Regions from separate parts of the Pseudomonas sp. S2_E01 genome, predicted to be linked through region 1. Evidence: predicted binding sites of a transcription regulator. Region 1 holds the regulator's gene; each other region holds the start of a gene.
The links. Region 1 encodes sigma-54, which starts transcription at its own class of promoters, with help from an activator protein. Its sites were predicted from a motif close to ANTGGCATNNANNTTGCTNT; they were not measured.
Positions count from the first base shown of each region.

Region 2: a site for sigma-54 is predicted at 4,915-4,934, ahead of AB4O36_RS18865 (flagellar basal body rod protein FlgF). Genes of this name have one in related genera too.
Region 3: a site for sigma-54 is predicted at 5,246-5,265, ahead of glnA (type I glutamate--ammonia ligase). Genes of this name have one in related genera too.

Region 1 covers NZ_CP162762.1:4,737,859-4,748,537, forward strand. Annotated here, with positions in the region: gene murA (UDP-N-acetylglucosamine 1-carboxyvinyltransferase) at 1-164, opposite strand, end outside; gene AB4O36_RS22055 (BolA family protein) at 187-426, opposite strand; gene AB4O36_RS22060 (STAS domain-containing protein) at 541-846, opposite strand; gene AB4O36_RS22065 (MlaC/ttg2D family ABC transporter substrate-binding protein) at 843-1,484, opposite strand; gene mlaD (outer membrane lipid asymmetry maintenance protein MlaD) at 1,496-1,963, opposite strand; gene mlaE (lipid asymmetry maintenance ABC transporter permease subunit MlaE) at 1,963-2,760, opposite strand; gene AB4O36_RS22080 (ATP-binding cassette domain-containing protein) at 2,760-3,569, opposite strand; gene AB4O36_RS22085 (KpsF/GutQ family sugar-phosphate isomerase) at 3,842-4,816, shown strand; gene AB4O36_RS22090 (KdsC family phosphatase) at 4,816-5,340, shown strand; gene lptC (LPS export ABC transporter periplasmic protein LptC) at 5,348-5,920, shown strand; gene lptA (lipopolysaccharide transport periplasmic protein LptA) at 5,907-6,455, shown strand; gene lptB (LPS export ABC transporter ATP-binding protein) at 6,456-7,181, shown strand; gene AB4O36_RS22110 (RNA polymerase factor sigma-54) at 7,364-8,857, shown strand; gene hpf (ribosome hibernation-promoting factor, HPF/YfiA family) at 8,930-9,238, shown strand; gene ptsN (PTS IIA-like nitrogen regulatory protein PtsN) at 9,251-9,715, shown strand; gene rapZ (RNase adapter RapZ) at 9,718-10,575, shown strand; gene AB4O36_RS22130 (HPr family phosphocarrier protein) at 10,591-10,679, shown strand, end outside.
Region 2 covers NZ_CP162762.1:4,064,184-4,074,862, forward strand. Annotated here, with positions in the region: gene flgJ (flagellar assembly peptidoglycan hydrolase FlgJ) at 1-1,147, opposite strand, end outside; gene AB4O36_RS18850 (flagellar basal body P-ring protein FlgI) at 1,159-2,280, opposite strand; gene flgH (flagellar basal body L-ring protein FlgH) at 2,541-3,236, opposite strand; gene flgG (flagellar basal-body rod protein FlgG) at 3,289-4,074, opposite strand; gene AB4O36_RS18865 (flagellar basal body rod protein FlgF) at 4,120-4,860, opposite strand; gene rffA (dTDP-4-amino-4,6-dideoxygalactose transaminase) at 5,052-6,197, opposite strand; gene AB4O36_RS18875 (metallophosphoesterase family protein) at 6,249-6,926, opposite strand; gene AB4O36_RS18880 (ATP-grasp domain-containing protein) at 6,907-7,884, opposite strand; gene AB4O36_RS18885 (NAD-dependent epimerase/dehydratase family protein) at 7,881-8,729, opposite strand; gene AB4O36_RS18890 (class I SAM-dependent methyltransferase) at 8,726-9,454, opposite strand; gene AB4O36_RS18895 (glycosyltransferase) at 9,500-10,679, opposite strand, start outside.
Region 3 covers NZ_CP162762.1:5,337,866-5,348,544, forward strand. Annotated here, with positions in the region: gene AB4O36_RS24570 (glycogen/starch/alpha-glucan phosphorylase) at 1-137, opposite strand, end outside; gene AB4O36_RS24575 (YkgJ family cysteine cluster protein) at 394-831, shown strand; gene AB4O36_RS24580 (hypothetical protein) at 974-1,498, shown strand; gene typA (translational GTPase TypA) at 1,614-3,437, opposite strand; gene thiI (tRNA uracil 4-sulfurtransferase ThiI) at 3,577-5,031, opposite strand; gene glnA (type I glutamate--ammonia ligase) at 5,360-6,766, shown strand; gene AB4O36_RS24600 (DUF4124 domain-containing protein) at 7,063-7,572, shown strand; gene AB4O36_RS24605 (DUF4124 domain-containing protein) at 7,569-8,189, shown strand; gene glnL (nitrogen regulation protein NR(II)) at 8,420-9,505, shown strand; gene ntrC (nitrogen regulation protein NR(I)) at 9,502-10,679, shown strand, end outside.

The DNA of each region.
Region 1 (10,679 bases):
TCGATCATGGTGGTGATGTCGTGCAGGTGCGGCAGGTTGGCAACCGTGACCGGGCCATCGCACAGCAAGGTGGCCGCCAGGATCGGCAGGGCAGAGTTCTTTGCCCCGGAGATGCGGATCTCGCCATCAAGACGAGCGCCACCGGTAATAATCAATTTATCCATAAGAATCTCGACGCCCTTGGGCTCAGGTGCGCTCGGCCCAAGCCGTGCTGCTGAAAAATTTCATAGTGACCGCATGGATGCTGCCATCGGTGATCCATGGGTTCAAATGGGCATAGACCTGCTGCTGACGCTTCACCGGGCTCAATGCCGCCAGTTCATCGCTGATCACGTTCAACTGGAAATTGCAGCCTTCGCCTTCAACTTCCACTTGCGTGTTCGGCAGCTTTGCTTCAAGGAAGCTCTTAACTTCTACGGCCTGCATGCTCAACCTCAATCGGCGCCCTGTGCGCGCGGGTCGGACATCATACAAAAAAGCCCCGCGCCTGCGAACCCCGCGAAGCAGGACTCTGACGGGGGGCTTCCCTGTCGATGCTGTTTAGGGGTGCGCCAACAGCTCGGTCAACTCGCTGACCTGGGCAATTTCGCGCATGTCTTCAGGCATGGCACGGATGGTCAGCGTCTTGCCGACCTCCTGTGCGTCACGCATGAAACACAGTAACAGCGATAAGCCAACACTGCTGGACTTGAGCACCGCCGAGCAATCCACCACCAGCGCAGCGGCCTTGCTCGCCTTGATCAGCGCCTGACCCTGCTTGCGCAGGCCGGGGCCGGTCATGTAGTCCAGCATGCCACTGAGCATCAGCTCGCCGGCTTCGCTCATGCGAATGGCCGATACACTCATTGGGACGACTTCTCGCTGGCCTGCTTGGCTTTGGCGACTTCACCGGCCCAACCGTTGATGGTCTTGTCCAGGTCGTTGCCATTGCGCTGCATCGCGTCGGCGAACTGATCGCGGAACAACTTGCCGATGTTGATGCCGTTGATGATCACGTTACGCAACTTCCACTCGCCGTTGATCTTCTCCAGGGTGTAGGACACGGGGTAGATCGCACCATTGTTGCCTTTGACGGTCATGCCGACGCTGGTACGGTCGCCCGACTCATCCTTGGCCGGATCGACGGTGATGCCCTGGTTGTTGTACTCGAGCAGGGCATTGCCATAGAACTGGAACAGGCCCCGCTTGAAGTTCTCTTCGAAGGTCTTCATTTGCGCAGGCGTGGCCTTGCGCGAGTACTTGACCGTCATGATGCTTTTGGAGATGCCCTCGGCATCCACCACCGGACCGACGATTTCGTTCAGCGCCTTATAAAAGCCGTTCGGGTCCTGCTTGTACTGTTCCTTATTGGCCGACAGGTCTGCCAGCAACCGGTTCGTGGTGTCCTCGACCAGATCATGCGCGGAAGGCGCCGCCACGGCGTTAGCCATCAACGGCACGGCCGCGAGCAGTACAAACAGGCCACGTCGCAAGGTAGAGATCATTCAAAAGCTCCTCATTTGGCGTCTTTGCTAACGGTATTGAGCAGGAATTTACCGATCAGGTCCTCGAGCACCAGTGACGACTGGGTGTCATGAATGGTGCCGCCCTCCTTGAGCAGAGTCTCCTCGCCACCCACGCTGATGCCGATGTATTTCTCGCCCAACAGGCCAGCAGTCAGAATAGATGCAGTGGAATCAGTCGGCAGATTATCCACACGCTTTTCCAGCTGCATCGTCACCCGCCCAGTGAAACTGTCGCGGTCCAGATCGATCGCCGTGACCTTGCCGATGGTCACACCGGCCATGGTCACTTTAGCTCTGACCGTCAAACCGGCGATATTGTCGAAATAGGCGTAAAGTTTATAAGTCTCGGTGCTCGGGCTCGGGGACAGGCCACTGACCCGCAGTGCCAACAGCAGCAAAGCCAGGATGCCAGCCAGCAGGAAAAGGCCGACACCGATTTCCAGGGTGCGGTTTTGCATCAGAAATCTCCAAACATCAAGGCGGTCAGAATAAAGTCCAGGCCGAGTACAGCCAACGAGGCATACACAACGGTCTTGGTAGTGGCACGACTGATCCCCTCGGAAGTGGGCTCGCAGTCATAGCCTTGGAATACGGCAATCCAGGTCACGACGAAGGCAAAGACGACACTTTTGATAATGCCGTTGAGCACATCATCGGTGAACGTCACGCTGTTTTGCATGTTGGACCAATAGGACCCTTCATACACACCCAGCCAGTCGACGGCTACCCACGAACCACCCCAGATCCCCACCACGCTGAAAATCATCGCCAGCACAGGCAGGGAAATGAAACCGGCCCACAAGCGCGGGGCAATGATGTACTTGAGCGGGTCGACACCGATCATTTCCAGGCTGGACAACTGCTCGGTGGATTTCATGTTGCCGATTTCCGCCGTCAGGGCCGAACCGGCACGTCCGGCGAAGAGCAACGCGGTGACCACCGGCCCCAGTTCGCGCAGCAGCGTCAGGGCGACCATCTGCCCGACCGCCTGCTCCGAGCCGTAGCTGGACAGGATATTGAACCCTTGCAGCGCCAGCACCATGCCGATGAACACCCCGGAGACCACAATGATCACCAGGGACATCACGCCCACCGAATGCAGTTGCTTGACCAGAAGCCCGAAACCACCGCCGATGCCGCCGCGCCCCAACAGAGCGTGGAACAGGAAAATGGTCGAACGACCGAACGCGGCCAGCACGTCGATGCCGGCGTGGCCGAAGCGGCGTATGCGTTCCAACAGTGAAGTCTTGCGCATCAACGCTTCCCCAGAAGATCTGCGCGGTAGTCCGTCGCTGGAAAGTGATATGCAACCGGGCCGTCGGGCTCCCCGGTCATGAATTGGCGAATGCGCGGTTCCTGGGAGTTCATCAACTCTTGCGGCGTACCCTGCCCCAGCACCTTGCCCTCGCCGACCACATATATGTAGTCCGCGATGCTCGCGGTCTCGGCCAGGTCGTGGGAAACCACGATGCTGGTGATGCCCAGGGCATCGTTGAGCAGACGGATCAGACGCACCAGTACGCCCATGGCGATCGGGTCCTGGCCAACGAAGGGCTCGTCATACATGAGGATCTGCGGGTCCAGGGCAATCGCCCGAGCCAGGGCGACACGACGCTTCATGCCGCCGGACAACTCCTCGGGCATCAGGTCGATGGCGCCACGCAGGCCGACGGCCTGCAACTTGAGCAACACGATGTCGCGGATCATTTCCTCGGGAAGTTCGGTATGAACTCGTAGCGGAAAAGCGACGTTCTCGAACACATCGAGATCGGTGAACAGCGCGCCACTCTGAAACAGCACACCCATGTGCTTGCGTGCATCGAACAGATCACTGCGCGACAACTTGGGCAGATTCTGACCGTTGACCCAGACTTCGCCCTTGGACGGACGCAACTGGGCGCCCATCAAACGCAACAGCGTGGTCTTGCCACACCCGGAAGGCCCCATGATGCCGGTGACCTTGCCGCGCGGAATACGGATATCGACGTTATTGAAAATGCTGCGCGCACCGCGCTTGAAGGTCACTCCCTTCAGCTCGACCGCGTAGGCGTTATCGGCACTCATCTAAACTCCTTGCGATGCAGCCTCTCCCTCGGACGCCTGACTTTCTGGCGAAAGCACATACGTGCGGGCGGACCGAACTGGCGGCGAACTATATCACTGCAAAGGTCGAGCGCCCAAGGGTCAAGCCGGCCATGTTTAATCGATGATGGATAAATGACGTCAATTACACGCATTGCGTAACAAGGAATGACAAAGCGTGACGAACTTGCGTGAGGGTTTTGATCATTACCGCTATAATCGCCGCCTTTTCATCGGGCTAAACGATTTCAGACATGAGCCAATCCAGCGACCTGATTCAATCAGCACAACGCACCATCCGCCTCGAACTGGAAGCCGTGCAAGGCTTGCTACCCCATATCGACGCTGATTTCGTACGCGCTTGCGAGATGATTCTGGCCAGCAAAGGCCGCGTGGTCGTGGTCGGCATGGGCAAATCCGGGCACATCGGCAACAAGATCGCCGCCACCCTGGCCAGCACCGGCACCACGGCTTTCTTCGTGCACCCGGCCGAAGCCAGCCACGGCGACATGGGCATGATCACCCGCGACGACATCATCCTGGCCCTGTCGAACTCCGGCTCCACCAATGAAATCGTCACCCTGCTGCCATTGATCAAGCGCCTGGGCATCCAATTGATCAGCATGACCGGCAATCCCGCTTCACCGCTGGCCAAGGCCGCCGAAGTCAATCTCAACGTGCACGTCGAACACGAAGCCTGCCCGCTGAACCTGGCACCGACGTCCTCGACCACCGCGGCGCTGGTGATGGGCGATGCCCTGGCGGTCGCACTGCTCGAAGCCCGCGGCTTCACCGCCGAAGATTTTGCGTTCTCCCATCCGGGCGGCGCACTGGGCCGACGCCTGCTGCTTAAAGTGGAACATGTCATGCACGCGGGCGAGGAACTGCCCAAGGTCCAGCGGGGCACGCTGCTCAAGGACGCCTTGATGGAAATGACTCGCAAGGGCCTGGGCATGACAGTCATCCTCGAGGCCGATGGCAAGCTGGCCGGGATTTTCACTGACGGCGACTTGCGCCGCTCCCTGGACCGCGCCATCGACGTTCACCACACCGCCATCGATGCGATCATGACCGTCCACGGCAAGACCGCCCGCGCGGAAATGCTCGCGGCCGAAGCCTTGAAAATCATGGAAGACAACAAAATCAGCGCACTGGTCGTGGTTGACGGTGACGATCGTCCGGTCGGCGCCCTGAACATGCACGACTTGCTGCGCGCAGGAGTAATGTAATGAGTGCGGACCTGCTGCAACGCGGTAAACAGATCAAACTGGCGGTATTCGATGTCGACGGCGTCCTGACCGATGGGCGCCTGTACTTCCTTGAAGATGGCGGCGAATTCAAGTCGTTCAGCACACTCGACGGCCAGGGCATCAAGATGCTGATGGCCGCTGGCGTGCAAACGGCGATCATCAGCGGCCGCAAGAGCCCGGTGGTCGAGCGCCGGGCGATGAACCTGGGCATTCCCCATGTGTATCAAGGTCGCGAAGACAAACTGGTCGTGCTGGACGGGCTGCTGGCCCAGCTCAACCTGAGCTACGAGCAAGTCGCCTACCTGGGCGACGACCTGCCGGACCTGCCGGTGATTCGTCGCGTCGGCCTGGGCATCGCGGTGGCCAATGCCGCCAGTTTTGTCCGTGAACACGCTCACGGCGTTACCCTGGCCCGTGGTGGCCACGGTGCCGCTCGCGAGTTCTGCGAACTGATCCTGCGCGCCCAGGGCCGCCTCGATGCGGCTAACGCCGCGTACCTGTGAGCCAATTATGCTGAGCAAGAAATTTCGCAACATAGTGATATTCGCCTGCATCGCAGCCATCTTCGCTGCGGTCGGCTACTGGAACATCAGCCCGGAACGCTTCCTCGACAAGCCGGTGGCCAAATCCGAAGACAGTCCCATCGACTGGTATGCGACCAACACGCACACCCTGCAATACCTCGAAGACGGGCGCGTGCAGTACGAAATGACGTCCGACAAGGCCGAGCACGTGAAAGCCACCGACGTCACACTGGTCACCAAGCCGGACCTGAACATGTACCGTGGCACCGATTTTCCATGGCACGTGACCAGCGATCGCGGTGAAGTGAACCCAGGCGGTACCGAGGTTGAACTGATCGACAACGTACGCGTCAAGCGCACTGACGAAAAGAAACGCGACACCCTGATCACTTCCACCCGCATGACAGTGTTCCCACAGCAGCAATATGCGCAGACCCAGCAACCCGTTAGAATCGACGGCGCTGGCGGCGTATCGACTGGCGTAGGAATGAAAGCGTATCTGAAGGACAGCAGGATTCACCTGCTATCGAACGTAAGAGGACAGTATGAGGCTCGTTAAAACCCTCCCTATTTTGCTCGGTCTGAGCGCAGCACTGGGAAGCGTGAGCGCCTGGTCTCTGCCGAACGATCAGCAGCAGCCTATCCGCATCCAGGCCGACGACGCCCAACTGGACGACAAGAACGGCGTGGCCACCTATACGGGCGACGTGGTCATCACCCAGGGCTCGATGAAGGTCACCGGCAACAAGGTCACCATGACCCGGGCGCCCAACGGTGACATCGACGTGGTGACCTCGGTGGGCAACCTCGCCTACTTCGAGCAACTGCAAACGGCGGGCGACACCAAGCCGGTGCAGGGCTACGGCGTGACCATCCAGTACCACGCCACGCAGGACCGCGTCGTGCTGATCGACCGCGCCAAGGTCATCGACAAGGACGGCAACGTGACCCAGGGCGAGAAAATCGTCTATGACACCAACAAGAAACTTGCCAGTGCCGGCCGCGCCACGGGTACCAACGTGACAGAGTCGCGTCCGCGTATCGACATGGTGATCCAGCCTAAAAAGAAAACCGAAGAGCAAAAGGCCCCGTAAATGGCAACTCTGAAAGCTCAGCATCTGGCCAAGAGCTACAAGAGCCGCCAGGTCGTGCGCGACGTCAGCCTGTCCATCGACAGCGGTCAGATCGTCGGCCTGCTTGGCCCTAACGGCGCCGGCAAGACCACCTGCTTCTACATGATCGTTGGCCTGGTCCAGGCCGATCAGGGCCGCGTCCTGATCGATGACCTCGACGTCAGCCACCAGCCGATGCACGGCCGCGCAAAAGCCGGTATCGGCTATCTGCCGCAGGAAGCGTCGATCTTTCGCAAGCTCTCGGTCGCCGACAACATCATGGCGATCCTCGAGACCCGCAAGGAACTCGACAAGGCCGGCCGTCGCAAGGAATTGGAAAGCCTGTTGCAGGAATTCCACATCAGCCACATCCGCGACAACCTCGGTATGAGCCTGTCCGGTGGTGAACGCCGCCGCGTGGAAATTGCTCGCGCCCTGGCGACCAGCCCGAAATTCATCCTGCTCGACGAACCTTTCGCCGGCGTGGACCCGATCTCGGTCGGTGACATCAAGCAGATCATCCATCACCTCAAGGCCAAAGGCATTGGCGTGCTGATCACCGACCACAACGTCCGTGAGACCCTGGATATCTGCGAAACCGCCTACATCGTCAACGATGGCCAACTGATTGCCGAAGGTGACGCTGAAACCATCCTGGCCAACGACCTGGTCAAGGAAGTGTACCTGGGCCACGAGTTCCGCCTTTAAGCGTCGAGGTCCCTGGCTGATCTACCGAGCGCTTGTATCAATAAAAAATCAAGGCTTTTTTATTGTTACAGCGCTCTAGGCAAACGCTGCTGTTTCAGGCATATAATTTGCTTATGTTTGGCGCTTCGGCGCCCTGTAGTGGATGGCGCATGTGCGCCGGAAAAAGGTGTTAAGCCCCTGCCATGAAACCATCGCTAGTCTTGAGAATGGGCCAGCAGCTGACGATGACACCGCAGCTGCAACAGGCCATCCGCCTGCTCCAATTGTCGACCCTGGACCTGCAACAGGAAATCCAGGAGGCCTTGGAGTCCAATCCGATGCTCGAACGCCAGGAGGAAGGCGACGACTTCGACAACACCGACCCGATGGCCGACAACGTCGAACAGAAGCCCACCCCCGACACTCAGGAAACCTCCTACCAGGAAAGCGCGCCGACGGTCGACAACCTCGAAGAAGGCGACTGGAACGAGCGTATTCCCAACGAACTGCCCGTCGACACCGCTTGGGAAGACGTCTATCAGACCAGTGCCAGCAGCCTGCCCAGCAGCGATGACGACGAGTGGGATTTCACCACCCGCACATCGGCCGGCGAAAGCCTGCAAAGTCACCTGCTGTGGCAGTTGAACCTGGCACCGATGTCCGATACCGATCGTTTGATCGCCGTGACCCTGATCGATTGCATCAACAATCAGGGCTACCTGGACGAAACGCTCGAGGAGATCCTCGAAGCCTTCGATCCGGAACTGGACATCGAACTGGACGAAATCGAAGCCGTCCTGCACCGCATCCAGCAATTCGAACCTGCCGGCATCGCCGCCCGAAACCTGGGTGAGTGCCTGCTGCTGCAATTGCGCCAGCTCCCCGCCAAGACACCCTGGCTGGCAGAGGCCAAGCGTCTGGTCACCGACTACATCGACCTGCTCGGCGGCCGCGACTACAGCCAGCTGATGCGCCGCATGAAGCTCAAGGAAGACGAACTGCGCCAGGTGATCGAGCTGGTGCAAAGCCTGAACCCGCGCCCGGGCTCGCAAATCGAGTCCACCGAAGCCGAATACGTCGTCCCCGACGTCATCGTACGCAAGGACAACGAGCGTTGGCTGGTGGAGCTGAACCAGGAATCGGTGCCACGCCTGCGGGTCAACGCCCAGTACGCCGGTTTCGTGCGCCGCGCCGACACCAGTGCCGACAACACCTTCATGCGCAATCAGTTGCAGGAAGCGCGCTGGTTCATCAAGAGCCTGCAGAGCCGAAACGAAACACTGATGAAAGTAGCCACCCAGATCGTCGAGCATCAGCGCGGTTTTCTGGAGTACGGCGACGAAGCGATGAAACCGCTGGTGTTGCATGACATCGCCGAAGCGGTGGGCATGCACGAATCGACGATATCCCGCGTGACGACGCAAAAGTTCATGCATACCCCGCGGGGTATTTATGAGCTGAAATACTTTTTCTCCAGCCATGTCAGCACCTCCGAAGGCGGTGAATGCTCGTCCACGGCGATCCGCGCGATCATCAAAAAACTGGTAGCGGCGGAAAATCAGAAAAAGCCGTTGAGTGACAGCAAGATCGCTGGTTTACTGGAGGCACAAGGCATTCAGGTGGCTCGCCGCACCGTCGCCAAGTACCGCGAATCCCTCGGGATCGCGCCTTCAAGCGAACGCAAGCGGTTGATGTAGGGCCACGCCACAGCGTTCCAGTGGCAAACATTTGTTTGCCGCTTTATGCACTGGCAACGAAGGAGAAGCTGTATGCAAGTCAACATCAGTGGACACCAACTGGAAGTGACCGAACCTCTTCGCACCTACATCGGCGAAAAACTCGATCGGCTGGAGCGACACTTCGACAAGATCACCAATGTCCAGGTCACGATGACCGTCGAAAAGCTCAAACAGAAAATCGAAGCCACCTTGCATATTCCTGGCGGTGAAGTGGTCGCCAACGCGGAACATACCGATATGTACGCGGCCATCGACGCACTGACCGACAAGCTGGATAAACAACTCAAAAAGCATAAGGAAAAGACCCAGAGCCTCCTCCAGGGCGCAACCGGTCGTTAACACTCCCTACCCATGATCCGACTTGAAAGCATACTGACCCCCGGCCGTTCCCTCGTGAACGTGCCGGGCGGCAGCAAAAAGAAAGCCCTTGAGCAAATTGCCAACCTGATCGCACGGGAAGTCCCCGATCTGGAAATGCAAGATGTCTTCGAGGCACTGATCGCCCGTGAAAAACTCGGCTCGACCGGTTTTGGCAACGGCATCGCCATTCCGCACTGCCGGCTCAAGGGTTGCACCTCGCCCGTCAGCGCCTTGATGCACCTGGATGCACCCATCGATTTCGACGCCATCGACGGCGCGCCGGTAGACCTGTTGTTCGTGCTGCTGGTCCCGGAAGCTGCTACCGATGCGCACCTTGAGTTGCTCCGCCAGATCGCCAGCATGCTCGATCGCAAGGAAGTCCGTGATCGCCTGCGCAGCGCCGCGAGCAATGAAGCCTTGTATCAGGTTGTCCTGGACGAGCAAAACGGGCACTAATCATGCGCTTGATCATCGTCAGTGGCCGCTCCGGCTCAGGTAAAAGTACCGCGCTCGATGTGCTCGAAGACAACGGCTACTACTGCATCGACAACCTGCCCGCAGGGCTGCTGCCGGAACTGGCTGAACGCGCGCTGATCCACACCGAACTGACGCAACCGCTGGTGGCCGTCTCCATTGACGCACGTAACCTGCCAAGCCACTTGAGCCGTTTCCCGGAACTGCTCGAAGAAGTCCGCAGCCGGCATATCCAGGTGGATGTGCTGTATCTGGATGCCGACGAAGAGACGCTGCTCAAACGTTTTTCGGAAACCCGTCGCCGTCACCCACTGAGCAGCGCCAATCGCTCACTGGCCGAGGCAATCACCGATGAGACAGCACTACTCGGGCCGATTGCCGACCTCGCTGACCTCAAGGTCAATACCACCAGTCTTAACCTGTATCAGTTGCGCGATACCATCAAGCTGCGCCTGCTGAACCAGCCAGAACCCGGCACGGCGTTCCTCGTGGAGTCTTTCGGATTCAAGCGCGGTATGCCGGTAGATGCCGACCTGGTATTCGACGTACGCTGCCTGCCCAACCCTTATTGGAAGCCTGAATTGCGCGAGCAATCCGGGCTCGATCAGCCGGTAGCCGAATACCTGGCCGCCCAGCCGGACGTCGAGGAGATGTACCAGGACATTTCCACGTACCTGCTCAAATGGTTGCCCCGCTTCGCCGCCAGCAACCGCGCCTACGTCACCATTGCCATTGGTTGCACAGGCGGACATCATCGGTCCGTCTACCTGACTGAACGTCTGGGCCAGGTCCTGCAAAAAACTCTGAAGAACGTCCAGGTCCGCCACCGCGACCTCAGCTAAAGGATTCACATCGCGATGCCTGCTCTGGAAATTGAAATCATCAACAAGCTGGGCCTGCATGCCCGCGCTTCCGCCAAGTTCGTTGGCGTGGCGGGCCAGTTTCC
Region 2 (10,679 bases), 670 kb from region 1:
ACTTCACGACATCTTGATAGCGATTGTTGCTCTGCAGCAAAGTCACAAGGTCATGGAAACTGTCCTTGTAAGAGTCGTAGGAACGGAACTCGGCCGTCTCCTTGACCATTGCACCATTCCTGAATTCGCTGGTGATTGCCCGTGCCGAATTGCCCGTCCAGTTGCTGCTGGCCTTGATGCCAAACAGGTTATGACTGCTGCTGCCATCCTGGGCGCGCATGACCGATTTACCCCAGCCGGTTTCCAGCGCCGCCTGGGCCACCAGGTAACGCGGATCGACGCCGATGCGTGCGGCGGCTTCCTCGGCCATCGGCAGCATGGTATTGACGAATTCGTCGGCAGAACCGAAGGCTTTCTTCGCCGGCGCCAGTGGAATCTGCGCCATGGCCCGACCATGAATCTGCAGGCCACCGTTGGCGGCGGATTGTGCGTTCGCCAACCAGTCGCCGTTGAACAGCGGGCCAGAACCGGTGATCGTAGAGCGCTCCGGAAGCTGAGTCTTGCTGGCTGCTGCGACCGTGGTCGCGCTGGCCGTCGTCGCCGAAGGCACCAGGCCCGCGAGCAAGCGATCAGCCAGTTTCGGCGGCAACGCCAGGCGGCGCTGATTGAGCAGCGCCATATCATTGCGATGCTCGCCCTCACCCGCCGCCTGCGGTGCGCGTACCGAGCGCGAAGCCCACAATGGACGCTCGCCATTGATCCGCGACAACGGCCCATTGATCGCGACCGTGCCGGCGGCCACCGGCGTTTCCACAGCGGCTTTTGCTGCTGCCTGCTTGGCCGCCGACGCTGCGGCCGCTTCGCCCGGCGCCATGGGTTTGTTCTTCGACATCTGACGCATCAGCACATCCGCCAGGCCGATACCGCCGCCTTCGCGAGACATGGAAACGGCCAGTTGCTGGTCGTACATTTCCTGATATTGCTTGGCCGCCGGGGTGTTGAGCGGGTTGCCCTCGCCCAGCGTGTCAGTCGCCTTGCGCATGGACTTGAGCATTTCGCCGAGGAACAGCGACTCGAACTCCTGCGCCACCTTGCGCAGGTTCGCATCGCTGTTCTTGTCGCCGACCTTGAGCTGGTTCAGGCGATTGAGGTCCGAGTAGGAGCCCGAATCGCTGCTGCTGACCAGACCACTCTTGTACATATCCATGGTCGCCGTCCTCAGATCACGATCAGGTCGGCTTGCAACGCGCCGGCCTGCTTCAGTGCTTCGAGGATGGCCATCAAGTCACCCGGCGCCGCGCCAACCTGGTTCACCGCACGCACGATTTCGTCGAGTGTGGTGCCCGGGCCGAACTTGAACATCGGCTTGGCTTCCTGCTGGGCGTTGACCCGCGAACGCGGCACAACCGCCGTCTGGCCATTGGACAGAGGGCCTGGCTGGCTGACGATCGGGTCTTCGGTGATGGTCACGGTCAGGCTGCCGTGGGTCACGGCGGCCGGTGAAACCTTGACGTTCTGGCCGATGACGATGGTGCCGGTACGCGAGTTGATGATGACTTTCGCCACGGCCTGACCCGGATCGATTTCGAGGTTTTCCAGGATCGACAGGTAGTCGACGCGCTGGCTCGGGTCCAGCGGTGCGCTGACGCGAATCGAACCACCGTCGATGGCCTGGGCCACCCCTGGGCCGAGCATGTCGTTGATCTTGTCGACGATGCGCTTGGCGGTGGTGAAGTCCGAACGATTGAGGTTCAGGGTCAGGCTGTTGCCCTGGTTGAAACCGCTCGGCACGGCTCGTTCGACGGAGGCGCCGCCAGGAATACGACCCGCCGACGGAACGTTGACGGTGATCTTCGAACCGTCGCGACCTTCGGCATCGAAACCGCCGACCACCAGGTTGCCCTGGGCGACCGCATAGACGTTGCCATCGATACCCTTGAGCGGGGTCAGCAACAGGGTGCCGCCACGCAGGCTCTTGGAGTTACCGATGGACGAGACGGTGATATCCACCTGTTGACCGGGCTTGGCAAAGGCCGGCAAATCGGCGCTGATCGACACGGCCGCAACGTTCTTCAATTGCACATTACCGGAACCTGCCGGCACCTTGATGCCGAACTGCGAGAGCATGTTGTTGAAGGTCTGCAGGGTGAACGGGGTCTGGGTGGTCTGGTCACCCGTACCGTTAAGCCCGACCACCAGGCCGTAGCCGATCAATTGGTTGGAACGTACGCCGGAAATGCTGGCGATGTCCTTCAAGCGCTCGGCTTGAGCGCTGAAGGCCGTCGACAACAAAACGGCAGCAACGATGAGACTTCTGAAATTCAACACGGGGCGCGTCATCTCTTATTTCCTGGGCTGCGTTGAGGCCTGAGCGCGTGCCAGGCAAGGCGCAGGCCGCCGCCAATGGTCGTTCCCTTGGCAAGGCCTGCAACGCAGCATGGCGCGCGCTCAGGCACAACCCGAAGGGCCGGGCCTGCTTTTACGCAGGGCGGCGTTACTCGTCGTTTATTTGGAACAACCAAACTGCACTCCTCGCGCCTTGCCCTGCGTAAAAGCAGGCCCGGCGCAACCCAGGAAATAAGAGATGACACGCCCCCCACCTAGAAAGGGAACAGCGGGCTGAGGAAGAAACGGTCGAACCAGCCTGGCTGACTCGCATCGGCAAACGAACCGGTACCCGAGTAAGTGATGCGTGCGTCGGCGATGCGGGTCGACGAAACGGTGTTGTCGGTGGCGATGTCATCCGCGCGAACCAGACCGGCAATGCGCACCAGTTCGTCACCGGTGTTGAGGGTCATCCACTTCTCGCCACGCACGGCGATAATGCCGTTGGGCAACACGTCGGCGACGGTCACGGTGATCGAACCCGTCAGGCTGTTACCCTGCCCGGCCTTGCTGTCGCCCTTGGTGGCACGATCACCGCTGTAGCCGGCCTCCAGGGTCAGGTCACCACTGCCCAGCGGGTTGTTGGTGTTCGGCACTGTCCCGAACAACGAGGTCAAACCGATACCGGCCTTGCTGGTCTTGCCGACCTGTGAGTTGGCGTTCTTGCTGGCCTGGGTCTTCTCGTTCAGGGTGATGGTGATGATGTCACCGACCCGGAACGCCTTGCGGTCGCTGTACAGGTTCTGCTCGAACCCCGCCTGGTAGATCGAGCCGTTATTCGCGGCAGCCGGCAATGGCGTACGCGGCAACACCGGAGCGTAGTAAGGGTCATTGGGCTTGGGCGTCGGGCCGACGCACCCCGCCAATGCGGCGACCCCACTCAGTGCCAGGACAGATACAAAGCGATTCATGACCCTACCTCACGGTGTAGCAGGCGACCTCAGGGCCGCCTCATAGACTTGATTACAGATTCTGCGTTACGAACGAGAGCATCTGGTCGGCGGTGGAGATCACCTTGGAGTTCATCTCGTAGGCGCGCTGAGTGGTGATCATGTTGACCATTTCTTCAACGGTGCTGACGTTGGACGTTTCCAGGGTGTTCTGCAGCGTGGTACCGAAACCCGCCAGGCCAGGAGTGCCGACTTGCGGCGCGCCGCTGGCAGCGGTTTCCAGGAACAGGTTGTTACCCACGGCTTGCAGGCCGGCCGGGTTGATGAAGTCGGCGGTCTGCAGGTTACCGATTACCTGGGAGGCCGGGTTGCCGGCGACCGTGATGGAGACGGTACCGTCGCGGCCGACAGTGAAGGTCTGGGCATCGTTCGGGATGACGATGGCCGGTTCCAGGGCGAAACCGCTGGCGTTGACGATCTGGCCATTGGAATCGAGGTGGAAGGTACCGTCACGGGTATAGGACGTGGTGCCATCCGGTTGCAGGATCTGGAAGAAGCCGCGGCCGTCGATGGCCATGTCCAGAGGCTGCTCGGTGGTTTGCAAGCTACCGGCGTTGAAGTTCTTCTGGGTGCCGACGATCCGCACACCGGTACCCAGTTGCAGACCGGACGGCAATTCGCTGTCCTGGGTCGATTGGGCACCTGGCTGGCGCTTGATCTGATACAGCAGGTCCTGGAACTCGGCACGGTCACGTTTGAAGCCCGTGGTCGACACGTTCGCCAGGTTGTTGGAAATGGTGGTCAGGTTGGTGTCCTGGGCGGACAGACCTGTTTTGGCAACCCATAGAGCCGGAAGCATTCGATTCTCCTCGTGCGCCTGTTTTACGGCGCAACGTTCTGATAATTAGCTGATCTGCAAGACCCGAGCCATGGCCTGGTCGTCTTCTTTGGCGGTGTTCATCATTTTGACGTGCAGCTCGAATTGCTTGGCCAGCGCCAGCACCGAAGTCATTTCCTCCACGGCGTTGACGTTGCTCGACTCAAGGAATCCGGACACCAGTTTGACGTTGGCATCGGCTTGCGCCGGCTGACCATCCTTGGTGTGGATGGAACCGTCCAGGCCCTTGGTCATGTTCTTGAAGTCCGGGTTGACCAGCTTGATGCGGTCGACCTCGGCCATCACGCGTGGACCTTCGCCCATCGCTCGAATGCTGACGGTCCCGTCCTCGCCGATTTCAACCTGCTGCTCGGGCGGCACGGAGATCGGTCCGCCATTGCCCAGGACCGGCATGCCGTTGCCGGCGCGCAATACGCCCAGGGCGTCAATGTTCAGGCTGCCGGTGCGCACGTAGCTTTCACCGCCATCGGGGGTCTGAACGGCGAGCCAGCCATTGCCCTGCACCGCGACGTCGAGATCGCGACCAGTCTGCACCAACGAACCGGCGGAGAAGTCGGTGGCGGGACGCTCTGACATGGCAAACGCACGCGCCGGAAAGACGTCACCGAACACCGGCATCGAACGGGCCTGCTCCAGGTCCCGCTGGAAACCATTGGTGGAGATGTTCGCCAGGTTGTTCGCGTGAGCCTTCTGCGCCAGTGCATTCTGGCTGGCGCCGGTCATTGCCACATAAAGGTACTTGTCCACACTCTTTCCTCTGCATGCCGGGCGTTTGCCGCCCACTGCTGTATTACTGAGCCTCAAGCAATTTGCAGACCAACTTTGTTTCAGCGGCGTTGGAGCCGCTAAACAAAGGGGTTGAAGGGATCAGGGGGAGACAGGGGAATCTATCGAAGACGAAAAACCGGCGGTGTCATGCCGGTAAGAGGCAAGGACCGTCAGACCCTTGCCAGCGCACTGCGCAGAACACCCACGACCTGGTTCTGTTGCTCCCCGGACAAACCAAGCCATAGAGGCAATCGCAGCAAGCGCTCGGAATATCCATCGGTCACTTCCATGGAGCCATGCACACGGCCATAACGCTTCCCGGCAGGCGAAGAATGCAGCGGCACGTAATGAAACACGGCATAGATGGCCTGTTTCTTCAACTCGTCGAGCACTCGTTGACGATCAATACCCGGGGCGAGCAATACGTAGTACATGTGCGCGTTGTGCTGACAACCTTCAGGCACTATCGGGCGACGCAGCAAGCCATCGCGTTCGAATTCCGCCAGGGCCGCATGATAGTGCTCCCAGATCGCCAGGCGGCTATTGGTAATGGCTTGAGCTTCTTCCAACTGCGCCCAGAGGAAAGCGGCTATCAGTTCGCCGGGCAGAAACGAGGAGCCGACCTCTTGCCAGGTGTATTTGTCGACCTCGCCGCGAAAGAACCGGCTGCGATCGGTGCCTTTCTCGCGGATGATCTCGGCTCGCAATGCCAGCTCGGGATCGTTGACGAGCAATGCCCCACCCTCTCCCGAAATGACGTTCTTGGTTTCATGAAAACTGAACGCGCCAAGGTCGCCGATGCTGCCCAGGGCACGACCCTTGTAGGTCGACATCACGCCTTGCGCGGCGTCTTCGACCACCGCCAGCCCATGCTTGCGCGCAATTGCGAGAATTGCATCCATCTCGCAGGCTACGCCTGCGTAGTGCACCGGTACGATCACTTTGGTCCGTGGCGTGATGGCCGCCTCGATCAGGCGCTCGTCCAGGTTCAGGGTATCGGGACGAATGTCGACGAAAACCGGCACCGCGCCACGCAACACAAAAGCATTGGCCGTGGAAACGAAGGTAAAGGAAGGCAGGATGACTTCGTCGCCCGGCTGAATGTCCAGCAGCAGCGCGGCCATTTCCAGCGCGGCGGTGCACGAGTGGGTGAGCAGGGCCTTGTTGCAGCCCGTTCGGGACTCCAGCCAACCGTGGCAGCGCTTGGTGAATGGACCGTCACCGGCAAGCATGTTGCCGAACTTGGCCTGGGCGATGTAATCGAGCTCCCTGCCAGTCATGTGCGGCCGGTTGAAGAATATTGTGTCTTTGCTCATTGCGAACTTCCCTGGGTGGGCGTGGTAATTAGTGGCGCACAGCACAATCGTTCAAAGTGTGCTGATCCGCCCACCGATCTGAGTGCCTTTTTCTAGGTTTTCGTAGAAGTACGGGGTGAAGCCGGCCTTCTTCATCGCCTGTTGGGTTTCACCGATATCGTACTCAACCCGGTACAGCTCGAATGCTTCGCCGTCCCAGGTCGCGAAGCCTGCTCGTGCATCGCCGTCCCGGGGTTGACCCACCGAACCGGGGTTGCAATAGGCCTTGTCCGCACCACGCCACAAGCACTGCACATGGGTGTGGCCCGATGCGAAAAATCGACCAGGCAAGGGCATGAAATATTCGCTCGATGGCCGCAGGTATTCATCCAGCGGATCGTTCCAACCGCCATGGACGACGCTCAATTCACCCTGGATCGAGCGCTCCTCAAGGGAGTCCAGCCACGCCAGGTTCTGCGCCGTGATGACGCTGCGCTGATAGTCCAGGCAGGCATTGGCGCTGTTGGAGCGAGGACATTGCTCATGCCTGGCCAGATACCAGTCATGATTGCCCATCACGGAAAAGATGTTGCGCTCGCGCAAGGCCTCACAACACTCGTTGACCTGACTGTAATAACCGGCCGTATCGCCCAGACAGATAATCCGCGACACGCCCAGCTCATCGAGCTTCGCAAGCACGGTCCGAAGGGCGCTGTAGTTGCCGTGTACATCAGAAATGATCCCGATCATAGACAATGAAGTCCTCTATAAAACGAACAGCAAAACCACTGCGGATCACTGGCTGGGCCAGCGTCTTGCCATCGAGGTAATGGTCCAGGCACATGGCGGCCTCGTTGTAGCCAAATGCGCGACGGATCGAGCTGGTCGAGGATATGCGGGGATTGATTTCGAGCAGACGCCAAGTGCCGTCCCTGCCACGGCGGAACTGCAGATTGGTCGGCCCCGCCGGCTTGAACGCCTGGCACAGCCTGATGACGGCCTGATCCAGCGAGTCATGCTGCTCCACCCAGGCCTTGGCGGTGGAACCGTCCGAGGCCAGACGGCGGCGGAAGGTGATGATCGGGCCAGCATCCCCCTCTCCATCGCCAAACGCAGCCACGGTGAACTCATCGGCGGCGCTGCCAATGATCGGCTGCGCCATGAGGTGCTCACCGAGCAGTGCCGCATGGGGCGTAAAGTCGCGCTCTTCGCGAACCCAGACCAACCCCTTGGAGGCGTAGCTTCTGCGTGGTTTGAGGAGGAACGGCAAGCCCAAGGCGGCCTTGAGCGAGTGAAAATCCCCGGTCAGCAGCGTTGGAATACGGCTAGGGTCTCCCAACGCCACCAGCGCCTGGTCCATCGCCCATTTATCCCTGGAAAGCTCAATCAGGTTCTGGTTATTGAGCACGATCCGGCAGTCGAAGGTCGCCAACAATGCCCGGTTGTCCGACAGCCAGTGAATGTCCTGTTCAATCCCCGGAATCAGCAGGTCAACCTGGTGCCGGGCCAGCGCATTGCCCAACCATTGGCCGTACTCCGGCGCAGAGGTCAACGGCGCCTGCTCGAACACGTCGCTCCAGCCGCGCCCCACAGCGTCTTCGTAGATATCGGTGCCGACCAGGCGAACGGAGGGGTCCGCCGCACGCAGCGACTTAAGCAGGCCGTAGCCCATGATGGCGCCTACGCCCGTCACCATGACGGTCTTCATGACAGATTCTCCCGGTGTGCTCTCATCAGCTCGAAGCCCTGGCGAACACCGATTCGCGGAGTGAATCCAATGCGCTCGTACAACTCACCCGCACCATCAAAGAGAGGCAGATCGGGAATATCATTTTTTTCCACCAGGAAGCGGAGATCCAATGGCTTGCCAACCGCATCGAATGCAGCCTGGACAATCTCGGAAAGATGAAGGCTTTCAGGGTGTCCGCAGTTGTAAAAACCAGGGATACCTTGCTCCGCCAACCGGGCGCAGATCTCGGCCAGATCATTCAAATGCAGGTAGTTACGCCTTGCATCATTGCTGCCATACAACTCGACGGTTTGGCCCTCCCGGGCCTTGTCGGCAATGGCGTAGAGCAAAGGCTGATGAGGCTGGCACAGCCCCTCGCTGTCATAGACTTGACTGATGCGCAGCACGGTCAACGCCATGCCCCGCGCCTGGCAATAAAGGCTCGCCACTTCTTCGGCATGGCGCTTGGACAGTGAATAGATGCCAAAGTAGGGATCCGTTGGCTGATAGCAGGCCGAATGCGATGACAACAGGATGAAATGCCGCGCTCCGCATTGTTCGGCAAGGCGGCAGGCAGCCAATGCTCCCACGCTGTTGACCAGTTCGGCACGGACCAGATCGTCCGGTTGGCCGCCGCCGAAATCGGCAGCAGCGAGTACAACCAGGTCAAAGCGCTCGTCGCAATCGCAAGGTTCCTGACTGCTCAAGTCAAACGTGACATCGGCATCTCGACGCCCCGCCAACTTGACCTGCCCAAGACGTGACAACTCGCGGGCGACCGCCCTGCCGATGACTGACGTGCTTCCGATGACCAGGCTTTTCATGACGGGGCAACGGTCGCTTCAAGCATCAACGCACAACTGAGCTCCGGATAGTCGATGCCCACGGTGCACATGGCTGCCACCACGTCGGCACTCAAGTCCAATGCCTTCAATTGCCCGGTAGTGAATGGCTTGAGAAATACCCCCTCCTTGCGCACCACTTGGTATCCGGCGGATTCCAGTTCAGAGGTCAGGCTCTGAAGCGAATAGCTGCGCACATGACCCAACTCCAGATCACCCTGCCCCAGCGCCATCATGTCGCCGAGCAGCCCGGCGGCATGACCGAACCGCCGATGCAGGGACTCACCATTGGGCACGAGCACGAAGCAACGCCCGCCCGGGGCCAGGTAGTGCTTGAACTTTTTCAGGACAGCCTGCGGATCGTCGACATGCTCAAGCACAAACCCCATGACGATCAGGTCGAATCGCTTGTCGGTGTCGAATGTCTCGAAGTAACTTTCGACGATCTCGGCCGTATTGTCCGGGTACTGTGCCTTGAACTGATCAATCACCGAGGCGGAACCATCGATCACCGTGTGCTCACCAAAAAACTGCGAGAAACGATGGGTGCTGAACCCATGGCCAATACCGAGTTCCAGCAGCCTTTGCTCTTTGCTGCAGAGCGCCATGATGCGCCGGGGGTACCAGTTCAAAATGATGTTGTTGTCATACGCATAACCAAAGCCGTCGCTGTAGGCGGCGATGAAAGTATCCAATTCGTTGCTCATGTCACGGGCACCCCACTGAGCGGCCAAGATAGTAATCAGTACGCATCAATCGGCCAGCCAGGCACGTCGCCAGGCCTCCAGCCGCTCGCCCTCGAGCAACCACTGTGCACGCACGGTCGACTGCAAGGCGTCGCCCAGCGTGGCCGAGGCGGCACGGTCTTCAAGGTGCAGACGGATCGCCCGAATCCAGTCCTGCGCCTGGTTGCTCACCCGTGAAAGCGGTAGGACCTCACCCCCGACAAAACCCTGCACTCGACTGCAAATGATCGGATGCCCACAGGCGGCATGTTGCAGCACTCGCAGATCACCGGAACATGCGTTGTTCAGGGTTTCTTCCATGGGCACCAGCGCCAGGTCCAGATTCAGTGCGGCCATGGCCACCGCCAACTGGCGCTGTTCGACGGCCGGGTGCAGCTCCTTCAAAAACGGTCGCATGGACTCCGGACAGTCGCCGAGCACCACCCACTCGACTTCGCCCGCCAGCGCAGGCAGCACATTGGCGAGCAGTTGCGAGTCCTTCCCACCCAGCCAGCCCAGGCGCGGCTTGGACGCCACGCCCCGCTGGCTTTGTATCCGTCCCCACGGAGCGGGCAGCAGGCTCTCCACCACGCGGATATCGTCGTGCTCACCCTGCAGCAGTTCGGCCAGCGCAGGCGTGCCGACCAGTACCCGATCGGCCTGCATCAGTCCTAAACGCATCCGTTCGAGCAGTTCATCGGAGGAGTAATCGCCGTTCAACTCCATGTGCGGCAAGTAGCCGTCCAGATCGTAGACGATGAACGCCTTGGAAAACGCCCTCAAGCGCCGCAAAGTGGCCAGCCCGGCATCATCCAGAGGCCGTTGCAACACCACACTGGTCGGCGCCAGGCGCTCGATTTCCACGGCTGACAACAGACTCGAAACGGCCGCCCCGTCGACTTCCCCTGCCTCCAGCAAGGCCTTGAGCGGCTGAGCCAGTCGCGAGTGCCCCGGCGCCTGCTGGTCGGTGACACAGGCCAGCACCCTCGGCACGCTGCCTTTCGGCATTTGCCAGATCAGGTCATTGGTTTCCAGCACGAAGGCCTCGCCTGAGCGAAGCGAAAAATTGGCATTGTAGGACGGGTCATGGGCCAACTGCGGCAACCATCGCGCGAACAATGCGTCCTCTTGGTCGCTACTGGCTGAGGCGACGGGTACCGGGTCCAGCAACAGTCGCGCATAGGGCGTCCAGACGTTCAGGTAGCCA
Region 3 (10,679 bases), 600 kb from region 1:
GCCAGCGCAATGGCTTCGAACCAGTCGTGGTCGAAGGCGTGATCCGGGTCTTTGCCCACCGCATAAGTGAGCTTGGTCAAGACGGCGTCGCGAAATGCGGCCACCTCTGCTTCGCGAACAAGTGGTTCTTGAGTCATCGATAGGACCTCGAGCGAGCGGGAATTGTTGAGCCTAGACGGTCTGACAGACGGCAGAGGCTCTGGTTCGGCAGTTTTTTCCAGGAAGCGTGAGATAGCTCGGCATTACTTTGTCATGTACCTGAATGAATGCAGGGGCCGTGCCGGATAACACCGTTGATGGGGCAGCACAGAAAAAATCTGGCGAAAGGTTGTTCAAAAATCCACCAGTCCCGGTATGATCGCGCGCCCTGATGCACATGCCTGGTAACAACCGATGATGAAGCCCAACCTGATCGCCGCCGCCGAGATCGATCGCCTCGATACCTGGGCCAAGTACACCGCCCCGATGTGCGGCTCGTGCATGTCCAGCTGTTGCACTTTGCCAGTGGAGGTCAAGATCAAGGACCTGATCCGCATTGGCATCGTCGACGAATTCGAGTTGGGCGACCCGCCGAAGAACATCGCCAAGCGCCTGCAAAAGGAAGGGCTGGTGGAGCGCTTCAATCAGAAATCGGGCATCTTCACGCTGCAACGCATGAGCAACAATGATTGCTACTACCTGGATCGTAAGAGCCGCCTGTGCACCATTTATGACAAGCGCCCGGACACCTGCCGCAACCACCCCAAAATCGGCCCGCGGCCAGGGTATTGCGCGTACAAGCCCAAGGAAGTGGAGCGGGAGCGGGGTTCGCGCAGCATCGAGCGGTTCTGATCTGCCGATTGCTCCGACATGGCCAGGGTAACTTGGCCATGGGTCCGCGTCGCCAATTCCTATACGCCGCAAACTCCCGCCCGACAGAACAAACCTCACGCAGTCATTAGTGTGGAGCATCATTTCTCTTGAGAAGATGCTCATGCGTTATTTAAAGGCAACCGCCCAGAATCGTAGCGGCAACGGCAAGGCTGATGCCGTGCTCCTGCACTTTCACAATGGCCCGGCCAATCAGGTTCACGAAGCCTTCGCCCTGGACATGTCCGCCGACGGCCTGATCGAGTTCGGCTTCGCCGGTGACATCGACGGCGACGGCAAGCAGGATTTTCAGGATCAATTGCTGCTGACTCGGTTTGCCGAGGTCTTCCTGAAGCTCAACTGGTTCAACGAGGGTGATAACTGGGAGCGGTATCTGAAGATCGCTGCCACTGACCACCAGGACGGCTCTCCCGACGTCGTCAGGCTTCAATTCAGCGAAGACGACGGTTCGCCCGGCACGGCCATTCGCATCCGACCTGCTGCGGCGTACGACGATGACAATGACGGCGAGCTGGACTCCTTTACCAATGGCGATGTGGATGGCGATGGGATTGCCACCAAGGCGGACAAGGTTTTGTTGCGCCAGATAGCAGAGGCCTATTTGGCGTTTCGGTGGTTTGATGTCTGACTGCTGACTTTTTGCGGCGTCTGCTCGCGATGAGGCCAGCACAGACAAAGCAGAACCCCAGACAAACAAAAACGCCCCCGGCCTTTCGACCGGGGGCGTTTTTATTCAGCCGGGCTTAGTTAGCCTTGGCTTTCTTGGCAGCGCGGGTACGCTCGCTTTCGTCCAGGATCTTCTTGCGAAGACGGATGGACTTAGGAGTGACTTCACACAGCTCGTCTTCCTGGATGTATTCCAGAGCCTGTTCCAGGGTGAAACGAACAGGTGGTACCAGAGCGATGGTTTCGTCTTTACCCGAAGCACGCATGTTGTCGAGCTTCTTGCCCTTGGTAGGGTTGACGCCCAGGTCGTTGTCACGGCTGTTCTGACCAACGATTTGACCGTTGTAGATCTCCTGGCCGTGTTCTACGAACAGCTTGCCACGAGCCTGCAGGGTTTCCAGGGAGTAGGTCAGTGCCTTGCCGGTTTCAACCGAAACCAGTACGCCGTTCTGACGACCGGACATGTGGCCGGACTTCACTGGAGCGTAACGATCGAAGATCGAGGTCAGGATGCCAGCACCGTTGGTCAGGGTCAGGAACTGGTTACGGAAACCGATCAGACCACGAGCAGGGATGTTGTATTCCAGACGCACACGGCCTTTGCCATCCGGCACCATGTTGCTCAGGTCGCCTTTACGCAGACCCATCTCTTCCATCACCTTGCCCTGGGATTCTTCAGGGATGTCGATGGTGACGTTTTCGAACGGTTCCTGCTTGACGCCGTCGACTTCACGAATGATCACTTCCGGACGGCCCAGGGCCAGTTCGAAGCCTTCGCGACGCATGGTTTCGATCAGTACCGAGAGGTGCAGCTCACCACGGCCGGAAACCTTGAACTTGTCAGCCGAGTCGCCTTCTTCAACGCGCAGTGCAACGTTGTACAGCAGCTCTTTGTCCAGACGATCCTTGATGTTACGGGAGGTCACGAACTTGCCTTCTTTACCGCAGAAAGGCGAGTCGTTTACCTGGAAGGTCATGGAAACGGTTGGCTCGTCGACGGTCAGAGGCTTCATCGCCTCGACGGTGTCCGGGTGGCACAGGGTGTCGGAGATGAACAGCTCGTCGAAACCGCTGATGCAGACGATGTCGCCGGCCGCAGCTTCTTCAACGTCGATGCGGTGCAGACCGTGGTGACCCATCAGCTTCAGGATACGACCGTTGCGGCGCTTGCCGTCGGCGTCGATGGCGACAACCGGAGTGTTCGGCTTGACGCGACCACGAGCGATACGGCCAACACCGATAACACCCAGGAAGCTGTTGTAGTCCAGTGCCGAGATTTGCATCTGGAAAGGACCGTCACGGTCAACTTTCGGCGCTGGAACGTGGTCGACGACCGCTTGGTACAGCGGGGTCATGTCTTCGGCCATGGCGGTGTGATCCAGACCGGCGATGCCGTTCAGGGCCGAGGCGTAAACAACCTGGAAGTCCAGTTGTTCGTCGGTAGCACCCAGGTTGTCGAACAGGTCGAAGATCTGGTCCAGAACCCAGTCAGGACGCGCGCCCGGACGGTCAACCTTGTTGATCACGACGATTGGCTTGAGGCCAGCTTCGAACGCTTTCTTGGTGACGAAACGGGTTTGCGGCATAGGGCCGTCTTGAGCGTCAACCAGCAACAGAACGGAGTCGACCATCGACATTACGCGCTCTACTTCGCCGCCGAAGTCGGCGTGGCCCGGGGTGTCCACGATGTTGATGTGGTAGCCGTTCCAGTTGATGGCGGTGTTTTTCGCCAGAATGGTAATACCGCGCTCTTTTTCCTGGTCGTTGGAGTCCATCACGCGCTCGTCGTTGAGCTCGTTGCGCTCCAGGGTGCCGGATTGACGCAGGAGTTTGTCTACCAGGGTGGTTTTACCATGGTCAACGTGGGCAATGATGGCGATGTTGCGTAGATTTTCGATCACTTGTGTATCTCGATCAGAGGATTCGGTGTGCTGACAAGTCTTGGCAGCGATTAACAGTAGCGTCCGTGAAAGCCTTTACAGCTTTACGGTGGCGTCGGGGGGCCGGTGACGCAAGCCACAGGCAAACAGCCCCGGGCACTTAGCTCGGTCGATAAACGCGCACATTGGCATGCCCCTCACTGAGCAAATGGTGGGCATGCAGGCGACTCATCACGCCTTTGTCGCAATACAACAGGTACTGGCGAGTAGGGTCCAGTTCCTTGAAACGAGCGTTCAGAGCATAAAACGGCATCGTTTGTACCTCGATGCCAGCCAGTTGCAGCGGGTCATCCTCGGCGGCATCCGGATGGCGGATGTCGATCACGATCTGACCGGCCAGCGCGTCGCTGACTTCTTCAATTTGTACGTCCTGGCCCAGTTCATCGATCACACGATCGATCGGGACCAGCTTGGCGTTCTCAAGGGCGCGCTCAAGCACGGCCATGTCGAACTCTTTCTCTTCGTGCTCTACACGGTGGCGCTTGGCAGCCGTCTTCGGATTGACCGAAATGACCCCGCAGTACTCCGGCATGTGCTTGGCGAAATCAGCGGTGCCGATTTCGTTGGCGGTATCGATGATGTCCTGCTTGTGGCTGGCGATCAGCGGGCGCAGCACCAGCTTTTCGGTGACACAGTCGATCACGGACAGGTTCGGCAACGTCTGGCTCGACACCTGGGAGATCGCCTCGCCCGTGACCAGGGCGTCGATATGCAGTCGATCAGCAATCTGCGAGGAAGCGCGCAACATCATACGCTTCAATACTACGCCCATATGACTGTTATCGACTTTGCCGAGAATTTCGCCCAACACTTCCTCGAACGGCACACTGACAAATAACACGCGTTGCGAGCTGCCGTACTTCTTCCAGATGAAATGCGCGACTTCCATGACGCCCAATTCGTGGGCACGACCGCCCAGGTTAAAGAAGCAGAAGTGGGCCATCAGCCCACGACGCATGATCTGGTAGGCCGCAACCGTGGAGTCGAAACCGCCGGACATCAGCACCAACGTCTGCTCCAGCGCACCCAGCGGATAACCACCGATGCCAGTGTGCTGGCTGTGGATGACAAACAACCGTTGGTCGCGAACTTCGATACGGACTTCGATTTCCGGCTTTTTCAGGTCGATGCCGGCGGCACCGCACTGACGGCGCAACTGGCTGCCGACATATTTTTCGATATCGATCGAGCTGAACGGGTGCTTGCCGGCGCGCTTGCAGCGCACCGAGAAGATTTTCCCGGCCAGTGCATCACCGTAGTGCTGCTTGCACTTTTCGACGATGTCGTCGAAATCGCCCAGTGGATATTCGTCAATCTGCAGGAAGTGCGCGATGCCCGGCATGCAGCTCAGGCGCTCGCCCATCTCTTTCAGGGCCTTTGGGTCTTCTACGCGGGTGTCCAGCTCGAGGTTGTCCCACACGCCGTTCACCACCACAGCCGGGTCCAGGTCACGGAGCACGGCACGGATGTTTTTGGCCAACTGACGGATGAAACGCGTCCGGACAGGTCGGCTCTTGATGGTGATCTCGGGAAAGACTTTTACGATTAGTTTCATGAAAACAGCGCGCGCAGGGCCAGCCGAAAAAGGGGGGCGCGGATTATAGCGGAAATTGCTCAAGGTTTAACCAGTTAATGTGCAGAAGGTTTTGCGCGCACCAAAACAGGTCGTTTTCGATTGAAGGCGCCACATTGTAGGGCGATATTTTTCCGATTTGGCGGCTTGAAGCCTTGATAAGCGTGAATTTGGGGCAAAAAACCCATGCTGGGGCACTGGCATGCAATTTGCTCCCTTGTGAGGCAGGTTGCCTTGGCAGAGTATTCGCGCCGGCATCACAAACATTATGGGCATCCACTACCCGCCCTAAGCCACCCCGGAGGACAGTATGTCGAAGTCGGTTCAACTCATTAAAGATCATGACGTCAAGTGGATTGATCTGCGCTTCACGGACACCAAAGGCACCCAGCACCACGTGACCATGCCAGCTCGCGATGCGCTGGATGAAGACTTCTTCGAAGTCGGCAAGATGTTCGACGGCTCCTCCATCTCCGGCTGGAAAGGCATCGAAGCTTCCGACATGATCCTGATGCCGGATGATGAAACCGCCGTCCTGGACCCGTTCACCGAAGAGCCGACCCTGATCCTGGTCTGCGACATCATCGAACCTTCGAGCATGCAAGGCTACGACCGCGACCCACGTGCGATCGCCAAGCGCGCCGAAGAGTACCTGAAGTCTACCGGTATCGGTGACACCGCGTTCGCAGGTCCGGAGCCAGAGTTCTTCATCTTCGACCAGGTGAAGTTCAAGTCCGACATCTCCGGCTCGATGTTCAAGATCTACTCCGAGCAAGGTTCGTGGATGTCCGACCAGGACATCGAAGGCGGCAACAAGGGTCACCGTCCTGGCATCAAAGGCGGCTACTTCCCGGTTCCACCGTTCGACCACGACCACGAAATCCGTACTTCCATGTGCAACGCGCTGGAAGAAATGGGCCTGACCGTCGAAGTTCACCACCACGAAGTGGCGACTGCCGGCCAGAACGAAATCGGCGTCAAGTTCAACACCCTGGTGAAGAAAGCCGACGAAACCCAGACCCTGAAGTATGTCGTGCACAACGTTGCCGACGCTTACGGTCGCACCGCCACCTTCATGCCGAAGCCTCTGTACGGCGACAACGGCTCGGGCATGCACGTACACATGTCCATCTGGAAAGAAGGCAAGAACACCTTCGCAGGTGAAGGTTATGCCGGCCTGTCCGACACCGCCCTGTACTTCATCGGCGGTATCATCAAGCACGGTAAGGCCCTGAACGGCTTCACCAACCCGGCTACCAACTCCTACAAGCGTCTGGTTCCAGGTTTCGAAGCTCCGGTCATGCTGGCCTACTCGGCTCGCAACCGTTCCGCTTCGATCCGTATTCCTTACGTGTCGAGCCCGAAAGCCCGCCGTATCGAAGCACGCTTCCCGGATCCGGCAGCCAACCCGTACCTGGCGTTCGCTGCACTGCTGATGGCTGGCCTGGACGGCATCCAGAACAAGATCCACCCTGGCGACGCAGCTGACAAAAACCTGTACGACCTGCCGCCTGAAGAGGCCAAAGAGATCCCACAAGTTTGCGGCAGCCTGAAAGAAGCCCTTGAAGAGCTGGATAAAGGTCGCGCGTTCCTGACCAAAGGCGGCGTGTTCTCCGACGACTTCATCGACGCCTACATCGCCCTGAAAAGCGAAGAAGAAATCAAGGTTCGCACCTTCGTACACCCACTGGAATACGAGCTGTACTACAGCTGCTGATCCGGTAGCGCCTGCGCAAGCGGCGTGACGAAAAAAGAGAGGCCTCCTTCGGGAGGCCTTTTTTATGCCCGCTATTCAATGGCACATGGAGAACCCTCTGGGAGCGGGCTTGCCCGCGATTGCGACCTGCCTCACACAGAAGACGCTGGATTTGCCGACGCCATCGCGGGCAAGCCCGCTCCCACAGTTTTTATCTGCGTGTGATTCGGGAAATCACTTCACAGTGTTAACGGTTTGAGATAACCACCCACCCTGACCTATGCTGCAACCCAATGCTTTCATTTCTGGTCGAGCTCATGGGTCGTGGTTTCTTTTGCATCCTGCTGTTGATCGCCCTGCCCGCCGCAGCGCAGATCTACAAGTACACCGATGCTGCCGGCAACACCGCCTACAGCAATCAACCGCCCGATGGCGTGAAGGCACAGCCGGTCGAACTGCCGCCCCTCAATCGCGTCGAGCGCCAGGCGCCAGTCGCGCCATCAGCCGAGGCGTCGAGCAGCGAACGACCGCTCAGTACGTACGAGGTGCTGGAGCTGACCCATCTGCCGACCACCGAAGCCCTGCGCGCCAACAATGGCACCTTCACCGTCAATGTGCTGATCAAGCCCAAGCTGCAAGGCGCACACTTATTCAGGCTGTTGCTGGACGATCAGCCCTATGGCCAACCGAGTAACGTGCCGATCCTGCAACTGGTCAACATCGATCGCGGCACCCACAGCTTGGCCGTTCAGGTGATCGACGGCGAGAAAGTCATCCAGCAGAGCCCCAGCGTGACCTTCACCCTGCAGCGGGTGCACACGCCGTGAATGCGTGGCTACTGATAGCCTGCTTGATCGCGCTGCCGGCATCAGCCGAGGTGTTCACTTACATCGATGCCCAGGGCAATCGAGTCTTCACCGATCAACCCGGTGCTGGAAACGCCAAGCGTGTGCCTCTGGCAACGAGCAACCGCATGTCCGCCAATCCGACCGGCGCGGCGCCGGTGAAGCCCAGTGCAAAAGCCGACGCAAAGCCACCATTGCGCTATGACATGTTAAGGGTACTGGTGCCGGAGCCCGATGCCACGATTCGCAGCAGTACCGGTGAGCTGATCGTCAGCATCACCCATGAACCCGGCCTGCAACCGGGTCACCGCTACCGCTTGTTCCTCGATGGACAACCCACCGCCGAACCCGGCCAAAGTCCGGTGTTCGCCCTGAACAACATCGACCGCGGCAGCCATCAACTGTCCATTGAGATCCTCGATGCGCAGGGTCGCACGGTGGAGCGAACCCCCAATCAACCCTTTCACATGCAGCGCATCTCCCTTGCGCAGAAACGCAAAGTCCAGCCCTGCACGCTCACCGACTACGGCCAGCGACCGGAATGCCCCCTGAAGGACAAACCGGAACAGGAAAAAAATCCCTTCCTTCGCTTCTTCTGACGCCGTTCAGGTTCGCGCACTACAATGGTGCAAATGCATGCACGGCGCCCGGATGTCAGCCCATTTTGGTTCGAAAATACCCGCGAAAGCTGGCATAACGCCACAACATTGAGCGTCGAACGCACGTTTCAGGCCTTTAACGCTTCTTTTCGGAGCCTTGGTTTGGTTTTTGCATTTTCTCGGTAATCAGCGCTTATTCACGCGCGCGCCCTGCTCCAAAAGAGGTCCTGATGACCATTAGCGACGCACTGCATCGATTGCTACTCGACAACTTGACCACGGCAACCATTCTGCTCGACGACCAACTACGCCTCGAGTACATGAACCCTGCGGCGGAGATGCTGCTGGCGATCAGCGGCCAGCGGAGCCATGGACAGTTCATCAGCGAACTGTTCACCGAATCCGCCGAAGCGCTGAACTCCCTGCGCCAGGCAGTCGAACAAGCCCACCCGTTTACCAAGCGCGAAGCGATGCTCACCGCCCTCACTGGCCAGACCCTGACCGTCGACTACGCGGTGACGCCCATCCTGGCCAACGGCGCCACCCTGTTGCTGCTGGAAGTTCATCCCCGCGACCGCTTGTTGCGGATCACCAAGGAAGAAGCGCAACTGTCCAAGCAGGAAACCAGCAAGATGCTGGTGCGCGGCCTTGCCCATGAAATCAAGAATCCCCTGGGCGGTATTCGTGGCGCCGCGCAACTGCTGGCCCGGGAGCTCCCGGAAGAAAGCCTGCGCGACTACACCAACGTCATCATTGAAGAAGCCGACCGCCTGCGCAACCTGGTCGACCGCATGCTCGGTTCCAACAAGCTGCCGTCGCTGGCCATGTGCAACATTCACGAAGTGCTGGAGCGCGTCAGCCAACTGGTCGAGGCAGAAAGCCAAGGCTGCATCACGCTGGTGCGCGACTACGATCCAAGTATTCCGGACGTCTTGATCGACCGCGAACAGATGATCCAGGCCGTATTGAACATCGTGCGCAATGCCATGCAGGCCATCAGCGGCCAGAACGAGCTGCGCCTGGGCCGCATTACCCTGCGCACTCGCGCCATGCGCCAGTTCACCATTGGCCATGTGCGCCATCGCCTGGTGACCAAGATCGAGATCACCGACAACGGACCGGGCATTCCTGCGGAACTCCAGGAAACCATTTTCTTTCCCATGGTCAGCGGTCGTCCGGACGGTACCGGACTCGGCCTGGCCATTACCCAGAACATCATCAGCCAGCACCAGGGACTGATCGAATGTGACAGCCATCCAGGCCACACCACGTTCTCGATCTTTCTGCCACTGGAACAAGGAGCCACATCGACATGAGCCGTAGTGAAACCGTGTGGATCGTCGATGACGACCGTTCTATCCGCTGGGTCCTGGAAAAAGCCCTGCAACAGGAAGGCATGAACACGCAAAGCTTCGACAGCGCCGATGGCGTAATGAGCCGCCTGGCGCGCCAGCAGCCGGACGTGATCATTTCCGACATCCGCATGCCCGGCGCCAGTGGCCTGGACCTGTTGGCGCGAATTCGCGAACAACACCCGCGGCTGCCGGTGATCATCATGACCGCGCACTCCGACCTGGACAGCGCTGTCGCTTCCTATCAGGGCGGCGCCTTCGAGTACCTGCCCAAGCCGTTCGACGTCGACGAAGCCGTGTCGTTGGTCAAGCGCGCGAACCAACACGCCCAAGAGCAGCAAGGCCTGGAAGTGGTTCCAACCCTGACCCGCACCCCGGAAATCATCGGTGAAGCGCCGGCCATGCAGGAAGTGTTTCGCGCCATCGGGCGCTTGAGCCACTCCAACATCACGGTGCTGATCAATGGCGAATCCGGTACCGGTAAAGAGCTGGTGGCCCACGCCCTGCACCGACACAGCCCGCGCGCGGCATCCCCGTTCATCGCGTTGAACATGGCCGCCATCCCGAAGGACTTGATGGAGTCCGAGCTGTTCGGCCATGAAAAGGGCGCGTTCACCGGCGCGGCCAACCTGCGTCGCGGTCGCTTTGAACAAGCCGACGGCGGCACGCTGTTCCTCGACGAAATCGGTGACATGCCAGCCGACACCCAGACCCGTTTGCTGCGGGTACTGGCGGACGGCGAGTTCTACCGCGTCGGTGGTCATGTGCCGGTGAAAGTGGATGTGCGCATCATTGCCGCCACCCACCAGAATCTGGAGACCCTGGTACACGCCGGGAAATTCCGCGAAGACTTGTTCCACCGTCTCAACGTCATCCGCATCCATATCCCACGGCTGTCGGACCGTCGCGAAGACATTCCAACCCTCGCCAAGCATTTCCTCAGCCGCGCCGCACAGGAGCTGGCCGTCGAGCCGAAGCTGCTGAAAAGCGAAACCGAGGAATACCTTAAAAACCTGCCGTGGGGCGGCAACGTCCGTCAACTGGAGAACACCTGCCGCTGGATCACGGTCATGGCTTCCGGTCGCGAGGTACACATCAGCGACCTGCCGCCAGAACTGTTGAGCTTGCCGCAGGATTC